Cellulophaga sp. L1A9: one gene and its partner. The protein of the gene in region 1 binds, or shares a complex with, the protein of each later gene. Links are inferred from orthologs where the notes say so. Each region holds a gene or a part of one and is shown on either strand. Other genes may lie near its edges.

What was found. The genes of interacting proteins can lie anywhere in the genome.
Region 2: the proteins of pheS (region 1) and pheT are in contact, whole or in part, in a crystal structure (PDB 6P24), measured with the Escherichia coli proteins. The link is inferred for Cellulophaga sp. L1A9 from one-to-one orthologs.

Annotation. Positions count from the first base shown.
Region 1 is NZ_CP047027.1:1,610,215-1,618,415, reverse strand. What follows is about bases 2,863-5,843. They hold pheS (phenylalanine--tRNA ligase subunit alpha), read right to left. Parts: upstream 4,873-5,843; coding sequence 3,853-4,872; downstream 2,863-3,852. Other genes in these bases: GQR94_RS06850 (SulP family inorganic anion transporter), read right to left, coding at 5,040-5,843; GQR94_RS06860 (hypothetical protein), read right to left, coding at 3,407-3,802; GQR94_RS06865 (GbsR/MarR family transcriptional regulator), read right to left, coding at 2,863-3,271. In the rest of the region: GQR94_RS06875 (efflux RND transporter permease subunit), read right to left, coding at 1-1,587; GQR94_RS06870 (efflux RND transporter periplasmic adaptor subunit), read right to left, coding at 1,610-2,743; more of GQR94_RS06865, read right to left, coding at 2,756-2,862; more of GQR94_RS06850, read right to left, coding at 5,844-6,914; GQR94_RS06845 (carbonic anhydrase), read right to left, coding at 7,011-7,637; GQR94_RS06840 (carbonic anhydrase family protein), read right to left, coding at 7,736-8,201.
Region 2 is NZ_CP047027.1:3,951,599-3,957,278, forward strand. The notes cover bases 2,610-5,680. They hold pheT (phenylalanine--tRNA ligase subunit beta), read right to left. Parts: upstream 5,323-5,680; coding sequence 2,896-5,322; downstream 2,610-2,895. Other genes in these bases: GQR94_RS17385 (fasciclin domain-containing protein), read left to right, coding at 2,610-2,858; GQR94_RS17395 (peroxiredoxin), read left to right, coding at 5,600-5,680. Outside these bases: GQR94_RS17370 (PLP-dependent aspartate aminotransferase family protein), read left to right, coding at 1-541; bacillithiol biosynthesis deacetylase BshB1, read left to right, coding at 586-1,308; GQR94_RS17380 (hypothetical protein), read right to left, coding at 1,361-2,077; more of GQR94_RS17385, read left to right, coding at 2,307-2,609.

The DNA.
Region 1 (8,201 bases):
TCCGTATCGGTCTATAGTAGCATTAAATCCGCGGTTAAAAAGCGTGTAAAATCGTTTTAATGGGCTTTTGCTTTTTAACTCTTCATCATCTTTATGTCCTTTTAATAATAATGCACATAAAGCAGGACTTAAAGTCAATGCATTTACTGCCGAAATTAAAATAGCTATAATTAAAGTAACCCCAAATTGCTCATAGAATACACCTGTAGGTCCTGTTATAAATGTTACAGGAATAAACACTGCTGCCATTACCAAAGTAATAGATATAATGGCGCCAGATATTTCATTCATGGCGACTAAGGTTGCCTTTTTAGGATTCTTTTCGCCTGCATCTAATTTGGCATGCACAGCTTCTACCACTACAATAGCATCATCTACCACAATACCAATGGCAAGAACTAACGCAAATAGTGTCAATAGGTTAATAGAGTATCCAAAAACATTCAAGAAAAAGAACGTACCTATAATAGAAACCGGAACCGCAATTGCTGGAATTAATGTAGACCTGAAATCTTGTAAGAATAGGAATACCACTAAGAACACTAATAGGAACGCTTCTAATAAAGTGCTAATTACCTTTTCTATAGAGGCATTTAAAAACAAACTAGTATCATAAGGCACAAAAATATCTAAACCTTCTGGAAGGTCTTTTTTTACATCTTCAAGTGTAACTTTGATATTCTCAATAATTTCTCTTGCATTAGAACCTTTGGTTTGGAAAATACCCATAAATACGGCAGGATTTCCCATACTCATAGCGTTAGCAGCATAAGATTGTGCATCTAACTCAATAGTTGCTACATCATTTAGTCGAAGAAACTCTCCATTACCTAAAGCTTTAATAACTATATCTGCATATTGTTGTTCATGTTTAAAACGTCCGCTATAGGTTAATGTATAGGAGAATGCTTCCCCATTATTCTGCCCTAAAGAACCTGCTGCAGCTTCTAAGTTTTGCTCGGCTAAAGCCGCAGTAATATCTGAAGGTATTAAACCGTATGTTGCTAATTTTTCAGGTTTCAACCAAATACGCATCGCATAATCTTGTTGTGAGAATAAACTAACATCTCCAACACCACTAATACGTTGCATTGCAGGTACCACATTTATTTTCAAGTAATTCTGAATGAATGTCGCATCGTAATTCTCATTTTCAGAATACATAGAGATAAACATTAACGCACTCGTTTCTTGCTTTTGTGTGATTACCCCGGTCTGTATAACCTCTTGTGGTAGTAATGCATTTGCTCTAGATACACGGTTTTGAACGTTAACCGCAGCTATATCTGCATCTACTTCTTGGTTAAAGTAGACGGTAATTTCTGCAGCACCTGTGTTAGATGCAGTAGAGGTAATATAACTCATACCTTCTACACCGTTAATTTGTTCTTCGATAGGGATAATTACACTCTCTAAAACGGTTTCTGCATTGGCTCCTGCATAAGACGCTGTTACCTTAATGGTAGGTGGCGCAATATCTGGATACTCCTCTATAGGTAAGCTTGATATACTGATGACACCAAGTATTACTATGATAATAGAGATTACTGTTGAAAGCACTGGTCTTTCAATAAATGTTTTTAACATAACTAAATAAGTTTATAATTTGTTAATTCTTAAATAAAACCTCTATTGGTTTAATAGCTTCATCAAATGGGGTGTCTTGTGGAGTAATGGCCATACCATCTCTTAATTTTCCAACTCCAGACACAACAAGTCTATCACCAGCTTTAAGTCCAGATTCTACCACATATAAATTACCCACTGTACCTTGTACTTTTAGAATAGTAGATTGTACTTTGTTGTCTTTATCAACTATAAAAGCAACAATGTCTTTTTGTTGTTCATATGTTGATGATTGGGGAAGCACAATAGCATCTTTATATTCTATTGGAAATCTAATTGTACCACTGTTTCCATTGGTTAAAATTTCATTTGGATTATTAAAAGCAGCTCTTATTTTTATAGTTCCCGTATTTTCATTGATCTGACCAGTACTGGTTTGAATACGTCCAGTCTCAGAATAAATTTTTCCGTTCGCTAAAACTAAGCTCAAATCTGGCGAGTTTTTAATACGTTCTGCTTTGGTAGTTCCTTCAGATCTTTGTAAAAGATCTATATACTGAGCTTCGTTAAAACTAAAAAAGGCATACACTTGACTAATTTCGCTAACTGTTGTTAATGGCATACTATCACTTGGACTAATTAAGGCACCTTCTCTAAAGTTAATAGCACCAACGTAGCCATCTACAGGACTTTTAATGGTTGCATAACCAACACTGGCAGATACACTGCTGTAATTTGCTTGTGCTTGTGCTAAATTTGCTTTAGCGGTTTCTAATTGTACAGGACTAATAATGTTTTTCTCTACAAGTGGAACTAATTTATCTACCTCAACTTGAGCGACATTAATACGTGCTTTTGCTGCACCTGCATCTTGACTTAAAGATTGTGTTTCTAATTTAAATAACACCTGACCTTTACGTACTTTTTGTCCTTCGTCTACTAATACTTTTTGAATATAACCAGATACTTTTGCTCTAACATCACTGTTTACAATACCTTCTATATTTGCTGGGTATTCTTGATATCCTGTTACGGTTTTAGTTTGCATTTCAACTACAGGGAAAGAAGGAGCAGGGCCTGCTGGCGCCGCAGCTTTTTGTTCTCCATTGCCTCCGCAACTTGAAACGACTAAAAGTAGGGTTATTGCTAGTATCGTTAATAGTTTATTATGTCTCATTTTGTGCTTAGTTTAAATATCGATTTGTTTGTTGTTTTTAACTTTAATTAATTTTACTCTTAATTCTTCAATAGAAGCAGAAGCGCCATCTATAAATTTTATATAATCGTTATGAAAATTTAAATCAAATTTTTCCTCTTTATTTTCAATACTTTTATTATTTTGATTGTCTTTGTAGTTTTTTATTTCTAGGTGTAATTCACGCACTTCTTTCCAATCAGTTATCATTTTATCAACATGCTGAATGATGGTGTCTGCGTTTATAATAAAATATTTTTTACGATCTCCGGTCTTTGTATAATACTCAATTTTTTTTAAATCCTGTAAGTGATTAATGTGTGTAGAAATAGTGCTCTTACTAGCACAAAGAATGGTTACCATGTCCTCAAACGTAGCTCCTTTTTTACCAGTTAAAATAATATAGGATAGGATACGTGCGGCAACCGGTGCCAGCTGTTCTCTATTTTCTAAATGCACCCCCAGTTTTTCAACTAAAGACATTTTTTCTTTACATATACTATTTGCCATTTTTAAATTTATTTCCTACTGTTTTTTGGGTATAAAAATCCATGGACAGTAAAATTCTGTGCAAATATATTTATTAGTTCGGAATAAACCGAACTAAAAGAACTTAAAAATGTATTTTTATGAAAATTTTAGGATTTACGGAGTGATTATCCCTTCTTTACCTATCAAAGGTATGGTTGTGAGTGCTTTACTGCTAATGGTATTTTTTTTGAAAATATATTTTTTGTCAAATAACCTATTATTGGAGAAAAAGGAAAGTGAAAAAATGTTGTCCAGAGCAAAGATTTCTTCTTGCAACGGTTCAAATTTTTTAAATGATTTGCCTTCTAAGGATCCTAAGCCATGTCTAATAGTGGCAGTCTTATCTGTATCATTAGAACCGTTTGAAACTATAATAGCCATTTCTATGGCAGTCTCTTTATTGTTGATTAAATAGGCGTTCCAAACTTTAGTCAACATTTCGTCATCCCATTCATAAACAATGGCAACGTAAACGTCTTCAACAACAGGGATATTAATATCTTTTTTCAAGAGTAGGTTCCTTTAGAAGGGTTTTTACTAAAAATATACTTTACTTTATGCTATAGTGCAGATTTAAATTGCTCTAAAAAGCGAACATCATTTTCACTTAAAAGTCGGATATCTGTAATTTGGTGTAGTAGCATTGCAATACGATCAATACCTACCCCAAATGCAAAACCAGAATATTCATTAGGATCTATGCCGCAATTGGTCAATACATTAGGATCTACCATACCGCAACCTCCAATTTCTAACCAGCCGGTTCCTTTGGTGATTCTGTAGTCTGCTTCTGTCTCTAATCCCCAGTACACATCTAGTTCTGCACTTGGTTCAGTAAAGGGGAAGTAAGAAGGTCTCAATCTAATCTTAGATTTACCAAAAAGCTCAGTAGTAAAAAACTGTAATGTTTGTTTAAGGTCTGCAAAAGAAACATTTTTATCAATATACAATCCTTCTATTTGATGAAAAAAACAATGAGAACGAGCGGAGATAGCTTCGTTTCTATATACTCTACCTGGAGAAATAGTTCTTATTGGAGGTTTATTATCTTCCATATAGCGTACTTGTACCGATGAGGTATGTGTACGTAGTAAAATATCAGGATTTGTTTGAATAAAGAAGGTGTCCTGCATATCACGTGCGGGGTGATACTCAGGAAGGTTCAATGCGGTGAAGTTATGCCAGTCATCCTCAATTTCTGGACCTTCAGAAACATTAAAACCTATTCTAGAGAAGATATCAATTATTTGATTTTTTACAATAGATATTGGATGTCTGGAACCTAATTCTACAGGTTCTCCAGGGCGTGTTAAGTCACCATAACCACCTTTGTCATCAACTTTATCTTCTATAGCTTCTTTAAGCTTGTTAATTTTTTCAGTAGCAATTGTCTTTAACTGATTGATGGTTTGCCCAAATTCTTTCTTCTGATCATTTGGTACATTTTTAAATTCCGTAAAAAAATCATTTAAAAGTCCTTTTTTACCAAGGTATTTAATTCTTAAGCTTTCTACCGCCTCTTTAGAGTCGGAAGTAAACTTTTCAATTTCAGCAATATGTTCTTTTATTTTATCAATCATAACAATGGACTAGCCGACAAATTTAAAACTTTTATGGGAGTAGTATAGCGAACTGCTTTAAAGTTTTTTAATCAGCAGTGAAATAGCGTGTTTTTAGTGTATTATTTTAAATAATTTAACTCTTAGAAAGGTAAGGGTTAAATGAAGTACTTTAATAGTGCGGTTTTTTAAGAAGTAACTGTAGTGTCTTTAATATTTTCTTTTACCCAAAGTAAACTTTCATTAAAGGTTTTGAAAATGTGTGCTTCAGGAATTAAATCTGGAATGACATCTACCCGCTCCATCATGTACCTTGGTTGTTTTAAAACTCCCACAAAGAGAATCGTTATATTAGATTTCTTTAAATCGATTAAAACATCTTCTAAGGTATATAATCCCGATTGATCCATATACTGCATACGGCCCATTCTAATAATTACGGTTGATGCTGTTTTTGGAATTTGGTTTGCTAGTTGCTGAAATTCACTTGTAGATCCAAAAAATAAAGGTCCCTTTAAATGTTTAATAAAAACTTCTTCTTTTAAGTTTTTAGGAAAATCAATTTCATCTGACCATGCTTTTTCTTCCTCTAACGATTTTACATCGGAACGTTCTGCCGTTAAATCACCCATTTTTTTCATGAACATTAATGAGGCAATTACCAAACCAATACCTACAGCATAAATTAAATTCCAGAATGTAGAAAGGAGCATTACTACGATCATAACAATAACTTCTGAACTTAATTTTATAGGTCCTATTTTAATATCTTTTGGTAAACTTGGGATTGCTTTTAATCCTTTATAATCCATAACGCTAATTCCAACTGTCACCAGTATACCCGCTAAAACTGCTGCGGGTATTTTTGAGGCTACTGGCCCTAAGGCTAATAGAATAAACAATAATAAAATCCCGGCCATCATTCCAGATAGCTTTGTTTTACCTCCAGAATTAATATTTACTACGGTTCTAATGGTGGCTCCAGCACCTGGTAACCCGCCAAAAAGTGCAGCAATACTATTTCCAATTCCTTGTCCTACCAATTCTTTATTTGGGATGTGTTTTGTCTTGGTCATGTTATCTGCTACCACCGAGGTTAACAATGAGTCAATAGCTCCAAGAAGAGCCAAGGTCAATGCAGAAAAGAAATACGGCATAACGCTCCCTAAACTAAATTCTGTGAAAATTTTAAAATTAGGCATAGGAAATCCTGCAGGGATCTGCTCTATTGGCCTATAATTCAAATCAAAGCCAAAGGCAATACCAGAAACTACGAGCAAAGCCACTAGCGTACTTGGTACTACTGTTGTTATTCGCTTAAAACCGTAAATAATAAATATAGTTGCTAATGCCAGACCAAATTCTAGCCAATTAATATTTTGTAATGCACGGGGGATAACCTTTAAAGCACCTAATGCACCTTTAGTTTCTGAATTAGCTAAAGTCTGTGCCTCTTTCTGAATACTTTCTGGTGTAATTTCATTAGATCTGTTGATCGTTTCTTCAAAGTTTTCTAAAACTAAAATACCTTCACCAGCTTCTTCTTTTAAAATATTTTTTAAAATAAATTCTTCTGCTTGTGGCTTATATTGATCTACAAATGCTATGTCATCTTTTGGATAATACCCCAAGGTAGGCAGTGTTTGCGTAATGATAATGATAAGACCTATGGCGGTCATAAAACCAGACACTACTGGATAGGGTATATAACGAATGTATTTACCGAGACCAAGTACCCCTAAACCTATCTGCATGATACCTCCTAAAAGGAAAACCGTTAGAATGGCGGGTAGCGCTTTTTCAACACTCCCATCATTAATTGCAATGATTCCTGCAATTATAACCATGCTTACGGCTGTCATTGGTGCAGTAGGACCAGATATTTGCGTATTTGTTCCTCCAAATATTGCAGCAAAGAAGCTAATAAATATAGCGCCATACAAACCTGCACTAGGCCCTAAACCAGAGCTGACACCAAAAGCTAGTGCTAACGGTAGTGCAACTATACCCGCAGTAATGCCTCCAAAAAGATCTCCTTTAAAATTAGAAAATAAATTCTTCATAGAAATAAATTTTGTGAAACTATAATGGCTTTATTTATAAACAATTTTGAAGTTTTCCCAGCGCTAATTATTTTTAAATTAAATACTTAGCTAATATTAGTCTAAGTGGTAAATCTCCATAATATTACCGAGAATACCTTCAAAATCAATTTTTAAATCGATTAATTTCCCTGTATGAATATCAAACACCCAGCCATGTACCTTTAAACCATGATCTCTATAAGCCTTTTGTACCGCTGCAGTTTTAATAAGATTTACGCATTGTTCTTCAACATTTAATTCTACTAGACGTTCATATTTTTCTAGTTCATTTTTAATCGCATTTAGCTCTTTTTTATGAATACGATATACATCTCTTATGTTTCTAAGCCATGGGTTAAGAATGCCTAAATCTTTAGACTGCATAGCAGCCTTAACTCCACCACAACCATAATGACCGCATACTACAATATGTTCCACGCCTAAATGCATTACTGCATATTCAACCACAGACATGGCATTTAAATCTGTTCCTATAACCATATTTGCAATATTTCTATGCACAAATACTTCACCAGGTTCTAGGCCCATTAAGTCTTCTGCGCTTACCCTACTGTCTGAGCAGCCAATGTATAATAATTCTGGGTTTTGACCTTTTCCCATTTCATCAAAATAATTGCTGTTCTCGCTTAACTTATCGTTAACCCATTTTTTATTGTTTTCGAATACAAAATCAAGATTCATTTGTTCAGGATTTATTGGTTGGAAAGATACTTTATTACATAAAATGACCTACCACAAACAAGGTAAGCCATTTTCAAATTACGAAGGTGTACTTAAGACTAATAAAAATCTACTTCACCTGTTGAAATATCATACATAGCACCAATTATTTTTATTTCGCCTTGCTTTTCCATTTCGTCTAAAATTTCACTGCGCTCTCTAACATTTTTAATAGTTTGTAAAACGTTTTCAGCAGAAACAGCATCTACAAACTCTAGATTTTTAGAATTTCTTAAACTTTCGTCTAGTGGTTCTTTAACGGCAGCTACAGCAGGCTCTATTTTATTTATCAAAGCGGTTAAGTTCCCCATTCTTGCATGGTCACAGGCTCCTTTTATCGCGCCACAACTGGTATGGCCAAGAACTACAATAAGTTTTGTTCCAGCTAATTTACTAGCAAATTCCATACTTCCTAGAATATCTTCATTTACAAAATTCCCAGCAATACGGATACTAAAAACATCTCCTAGTCCTTGATCAAAAACTAACTCGGCAGAAACACGAGAATCAATGCAACTTAATATG
Region 2 (5,680 bases), 2.3 Mb from region 1 along the record:
TTCAGACATATTAGCAGGGGCAGTGGCCTCTACGAAAGAATATATGGAACGTATATTTCATTTAGCGAAAAATTTTGGAGGTAGTTTAAGTGATTATACGGTTTGGTTGTTAGAACGAAGTATTAAAACAATGGGCATACGTGTGCGAGCACAGAATGAAAATGCTCAGAAAATGGCGGAATTTTTATATCAAAATAAAAATATTCAAGCGGTTTATTATCCAGGATTACCCAGCCACCCAGACCATGAATTGGCAAAATCTCAAATGCGTGGCTTTGGTGGGATGCTTTCTTTTGAACTTAATGAAGCAATAGATTCATATACCTTTCAGCAAGCATTAAAGCTTATTAAATCATCTATGAGCTTAGCGGGAGTAGAAAGCACCATGCTATCACCTTCAAAAACATCTCATGGTTTATTGAGTCCGGAAGAAAGAGAAAACCAAGGAATAGCAGATGGTTTAATTCGGTTTTCATTAGGTATTGAAGATATTGAAGATTTAATTGAAGATATTGAACAAGCAATTGCTGTTGCTAAGTAAGTAATTGGTCGTGTTGTGCGACAAATGAATCATAAATGAGAAGTATGAAATTAGATATATTGGCTTTTGGTGCACACCCTGATGATGTAGAGTTAGGTGCAGGAGCAACAATTGCTAAAGAAATTTCCAATGGTAAGAAAGTTGGAATTGTAGATTTAACTAGGGGCGAGTTAGGAACTCGTGGTAGTGCAGAAATTAGAGACAAAGAAGCAAATGCTGCTGCTAAAATTTTAGGGGTAACGGTTCGTGAGAATTTAGAATTTGCAGATGGATTTTTTACCAACGATAGAGAGCATCAATTAGCGGTAATAAAAATGATACGGAAATACCGACCAGAAATAGTGCTTTGTAATGCTATCGATGATCGTCATATAGATCATGGTAAAGGCAGTAAATTGGTTAGTGATGCTTGTTTTTTGAGCGGATTGATTAAAATTGATACAAAGTTTGATGGTGATGACGTTTGGCAAGATGCATGGCGACCAAAAATAGTGTACCATTACATTCAATGGAAAAATTTAAATCCAGATCTTTTAGTAGATGTTTCTGGGTTTATAGAGAAGAAGACGGAAGCAATTTTTGCGTATGGTTCTCAGTTCTACGATCCAAAAAGTAATGAACCAGAGACACCAATAAGTAGTAAGAATTTTACGGACAGCGTAAATTACAGAGCTAGAGATTTAGGAAGGTTAATAGGAGTAGAGTATGCGGAGGGTTTTACAACAGAACGTTTTCCTGCGGTAGCACAATTAAGTGATCTTATTTAAAGACTTCAAATATCAAATAAAAAACAGCGGCCTAGAGCCGCTGTTTTTGTTATTATATAAATTTACTATTCCAAATAGCAGGTGTAAAGTTTTTCCCCTTTGAAAAACCATAAAAGATAGTAATAGCCATAATTGTTTTGAACATAAAAAAACAAAGGATCCAAAATTGAGCATTAGATGCAGATTTAGAAAAAAGTCCAGAAGGTACCAATAAGGTCATGCAATAACTTAGTGCCATAATGACCAGCAGTAAATTGATGATATTCTTAAAAGGGAGCATTAGTAATTTTCTATAGGCACTCATATCATTGCCCCATTGGTGTATTAAATAATAATAGTTATTACCTATAGAAGCAAATAATAAAGGGTCGTCCTTATCTTCCAATTTAAATAATTTAGACGGTGCAATTATTTTAAAATTTTTAAGCGTGGTCTTATGCTCTTGCTCTAGTTTATTTATTTTTAAAAAGGCTTCTTTAGGGATTTCTCCTTTGAAATAGGAACTATCTAAAAAGCGAAGTCTGTAGTCAATACATATTTTTTTTATTTGATCAATATGATATATTTTATCCGTTTCTAAAAGATCAATAATAAAGTGATTGTAATTTCCCTGATTTTTTTTAATGGTTTTCTCTCTGATTCTAGTGCTTGTTTTATGCTCTTCTTCTAGAATGTGGTAAAATTGATCAATCAAAGTATTAGAGGAGCTTGAATGCTTCACTTTCTCTTTTTTGAGTTGATCTTCAAGGTTTATCTTTTTCAATAGCATCTGAATATTTTTTGAGATCATATCAAATTTACAAAATTGTTGGATTAGATATATTGAGGATTTTCACTAAACACATGTTAAATAAATGTTAATTTCTATGAAATGCATCTTATTGCCCATGAACTACCCAATAATAGGTGTATCTTGTCATTATTATTTGGTATTTCAACGATGAAATACCATCCCAAATTTTTTTAAATTGATTAAGTTTTAATACCTACTTTGAATTATGAAGCTACTAAAATCCCCTCTTTTAGTGCTGTTAACGCTTACTATGCTTAGTGTTAATGCGCAGAAAAAAAATGGCAATATTAAAATGGATCCTGAAAAATCTATTTTAAAGAATGCCGAAAACTCCGGAAATCACGAACTTCTTATTGCAGCAGTACATGTATCAGAATTAGATGCTTTATTGGATGGTGAAGCTCAATTTACTGTTTTTGCGCCTAGTGATATTAATTTTGATTCTTCAACTAAAGCTAGAATTGTAGATTTAGTTCGTACGAAGAATAAGAAAGAAATTCAATCGATTTTAGGGTACCATATTATTGCAGGCAAACTTTCGGCTTCAAAAATATTAAAGGCACTTTGTAGTGGAGAAGGGAGCGCTCGTTTTACTACGCTTACAGGAGATACGCTTACGGCAACAATGAAGGGTATTGATATTATATTGACGGATAAATTTGGAAATCAATCTGTGATTACTAAAGCCGATGCAAATCAATGTAATGGTGTTATCCATGTAATAGATAGTGTAAGTCATCTTGCAAGTAAAGCTTAAGTATAAGCTTTACTTGCAGTACCACTTTATAAGCATCTTAGCGCAATTCAGCACCAAGTTTAGATTCAAAATTATGTTTGAATTTTGACATAATCTTTTCGATCTGTTTATCTGTCAAGGTTGCTTTCTCAGATTTAAGCGTGAAGCTTACGGCATAAGACTTTTTACCTTTTGGTAATTTAGATCCTGTGTACACATCAAAAAGACTTACTTCTTTTAATAAGGTTTTTTCAGTTTCAAAGGCAATGTTATGAATGTCTTTAAAATAAACTTCATTGTCAATAAGCAATGCAAAATCTCTTTTCACTTCTGGGAATTTTGAAATTTCTTGATACGCTATCTTTTGATCGCGAATAAGAGTTAAAATTTCATCCCATTTAAAATCAGCATAAAGTATTTCATTCTTTAAATCAAAACTCTTTAGAATTGATTTCTGAACCGTTCCTAAATTTACAACGTCTATTTTACCAGATTTTATGGCTATTGCTTCAGAAAATTCTTCGCTTTTAGAAATCACAGTAGATAGATTTTTTAAACCTAGACGCTCTAAGATACTTTCCACATTTGATTTTAAGGTAAAGAAACTTGTCTTGGCTGCTGGTGCAATCCATGAGTCTTCATTTTTGTTGCCTGTTAGGAAAAGAACTAAATGTTTATTTTCTTGCTGCTTCCCATTATAGTTATGGTAGCTTTTTCCAAATTCAAAGAACTTTAAATTTTGTCTTTTTCTATTGCTGTTGTATAATATAGCTTCCAATCCTGAAAACAATAACGTTCTTCTCATAATAGAGAGATCATTACTTAAGGGATTTATAATGTTAACAGTATGTTCTTCGTTTAACTTTTCAACCTCTTTATTATAAATAGGAGAAGTTAGGCTGTTGGTCATTATTTCATTAAACCCCTTCGCTGCTAAAAAGTCGCCTATAATAGATTGAATTTTGTAATCTTCAAAAGGACTTGTCGTAGCTATCGAAGCGTTTAGTTTTTCTTTGAAATTGATATTATTATACCCGTAGACTCTTAAAATTTCTTCAATAACATCTACCTCCCTGCGAACATCAACTCTATAGAATGGAATAGTTAAACCTAATCCTGTTTCCGTAACATTATTTAACTTGATGTCTAAAGAAGCTAATATAGATTTTATAATATCCTGAGGGATTTCTTGTCCTATTAAGCGATTGATTTTTTTATACGTCAAGAAAACTTGGTAATCATTCTGTTTGTTTGGGTATAAGTCAATAATATCAGAGGTGATATCACCACCGGCAATTTGTTGAATTAATATTGCAGCTCTTTTTAAACAATATTCAACACTATTAATATCAATACCTCTTTCAAAACGGAACGATGCATCGGTGTTGAAACCATGTCTTTTTGATGTTTTACGTACAGAAATAGGGTCAAAATAGGCGCTTTCTAGAAAAATTGAGGTAGTATCATTTGTAACCCCTGAATTTAATCCTCCATATACACCAGCTATGCAAAGTGGTTTTTCTGCATCGCAAATCATTAAATCATCCTCATGTAATTCTATTTCTACCCCATCTAAAGTTTTAAATTTAGTACCAGTAGCTAAAGTTTTTACATTAATTTTATTATCCTTTATTTTATTAGCATCAAATGCATGTAAAGGCTGTCCTAATTCATGAAGTACGTAATTAGTAACATCTACGATATTGTTAATAGGGCTTAAACCAATTGCCTTTAATCTATTCTTTAACCAGTTTGGAGATTCTTGAACCGTAAGATTGTTTATCGTTACACCAGCATATCTTGGCGCAAGTTTATTATCATCAACGGAAACATCAATTTTTAAAGATCTATTGGTAATATGAAAATTACTTACAGAAGGTGTAATGAGTTCTAATTGAAGATCTTTTTGTTTTAGACCCGCTTTTAGATCTCTAGCGACACCTAAATGACTCATAGCATCTGCTCTGTTGGGCGTTAAGCCAATTTCAAATATGGTGTCATTTTCTACTTCAAAAATAGCAGCACAAGGTGTTCCTGGTTTTAGATCATCACTCAGTACCATAATACCATCGTGACTTTCCCCAACACCAATTTCATCTTCAGCGCAAATCATTCCGTGGCTTTCTTCACCTCGAATTTTACCTTTTTTAATAATCCACTCTTCACCTTCTTTCGTGTAGAGTTTTGTACCAATAGTTGCAACAGGTACTTTTTGTCCTTGCGCAACATTAGCAGCACCACATACTATTTGAATTGGGTTTCCTGTCCCAATATCAACCGTGGTTATTTTTAGTTTATCAGCGTTTGAATGTTTCTCGCAAGACAAAACATGACCTACAACGATGCCTTTTAAGCCTCCCTTTGTCGATTCAAATGCTTCAATTCCTTCTACCTCTAAGCCAAGATCTGTTAATAATTCCGCAGTTTGCTCAGCTTCCCAGCTAATCTGTAAAAATTGTTTTAGCCAGTTGTAAGATATTTTCATTTAATAATATTTTCAATTCCGAGTTTTAAATATAGTGTAGTGTTCTAATTTTTAGAACCATACGCCTCTATTCAAGTATCCTCATCGGATAATTAGTTTTGGTTTCTGATTTTGTTCTTGTAAACCTTGCTATTATTAGTTTATAATAATTTGCAGCTAACAGCCAACAAATATAAAACAATGTGTCAAGACATTCAATAGCTATTTAATTGAATTGATTTTTATTTTTAATTGTAACAAATTAATTGTTAATTCGGCTTCGGAAAAAGAAGGAATTATGAGGAAGTTGGGATTTGTTGTGGTATTTTTTGTTTTGTTTTTTTCATGTAAAGAAAAGAAAGAGCATCAAGAGATGCCA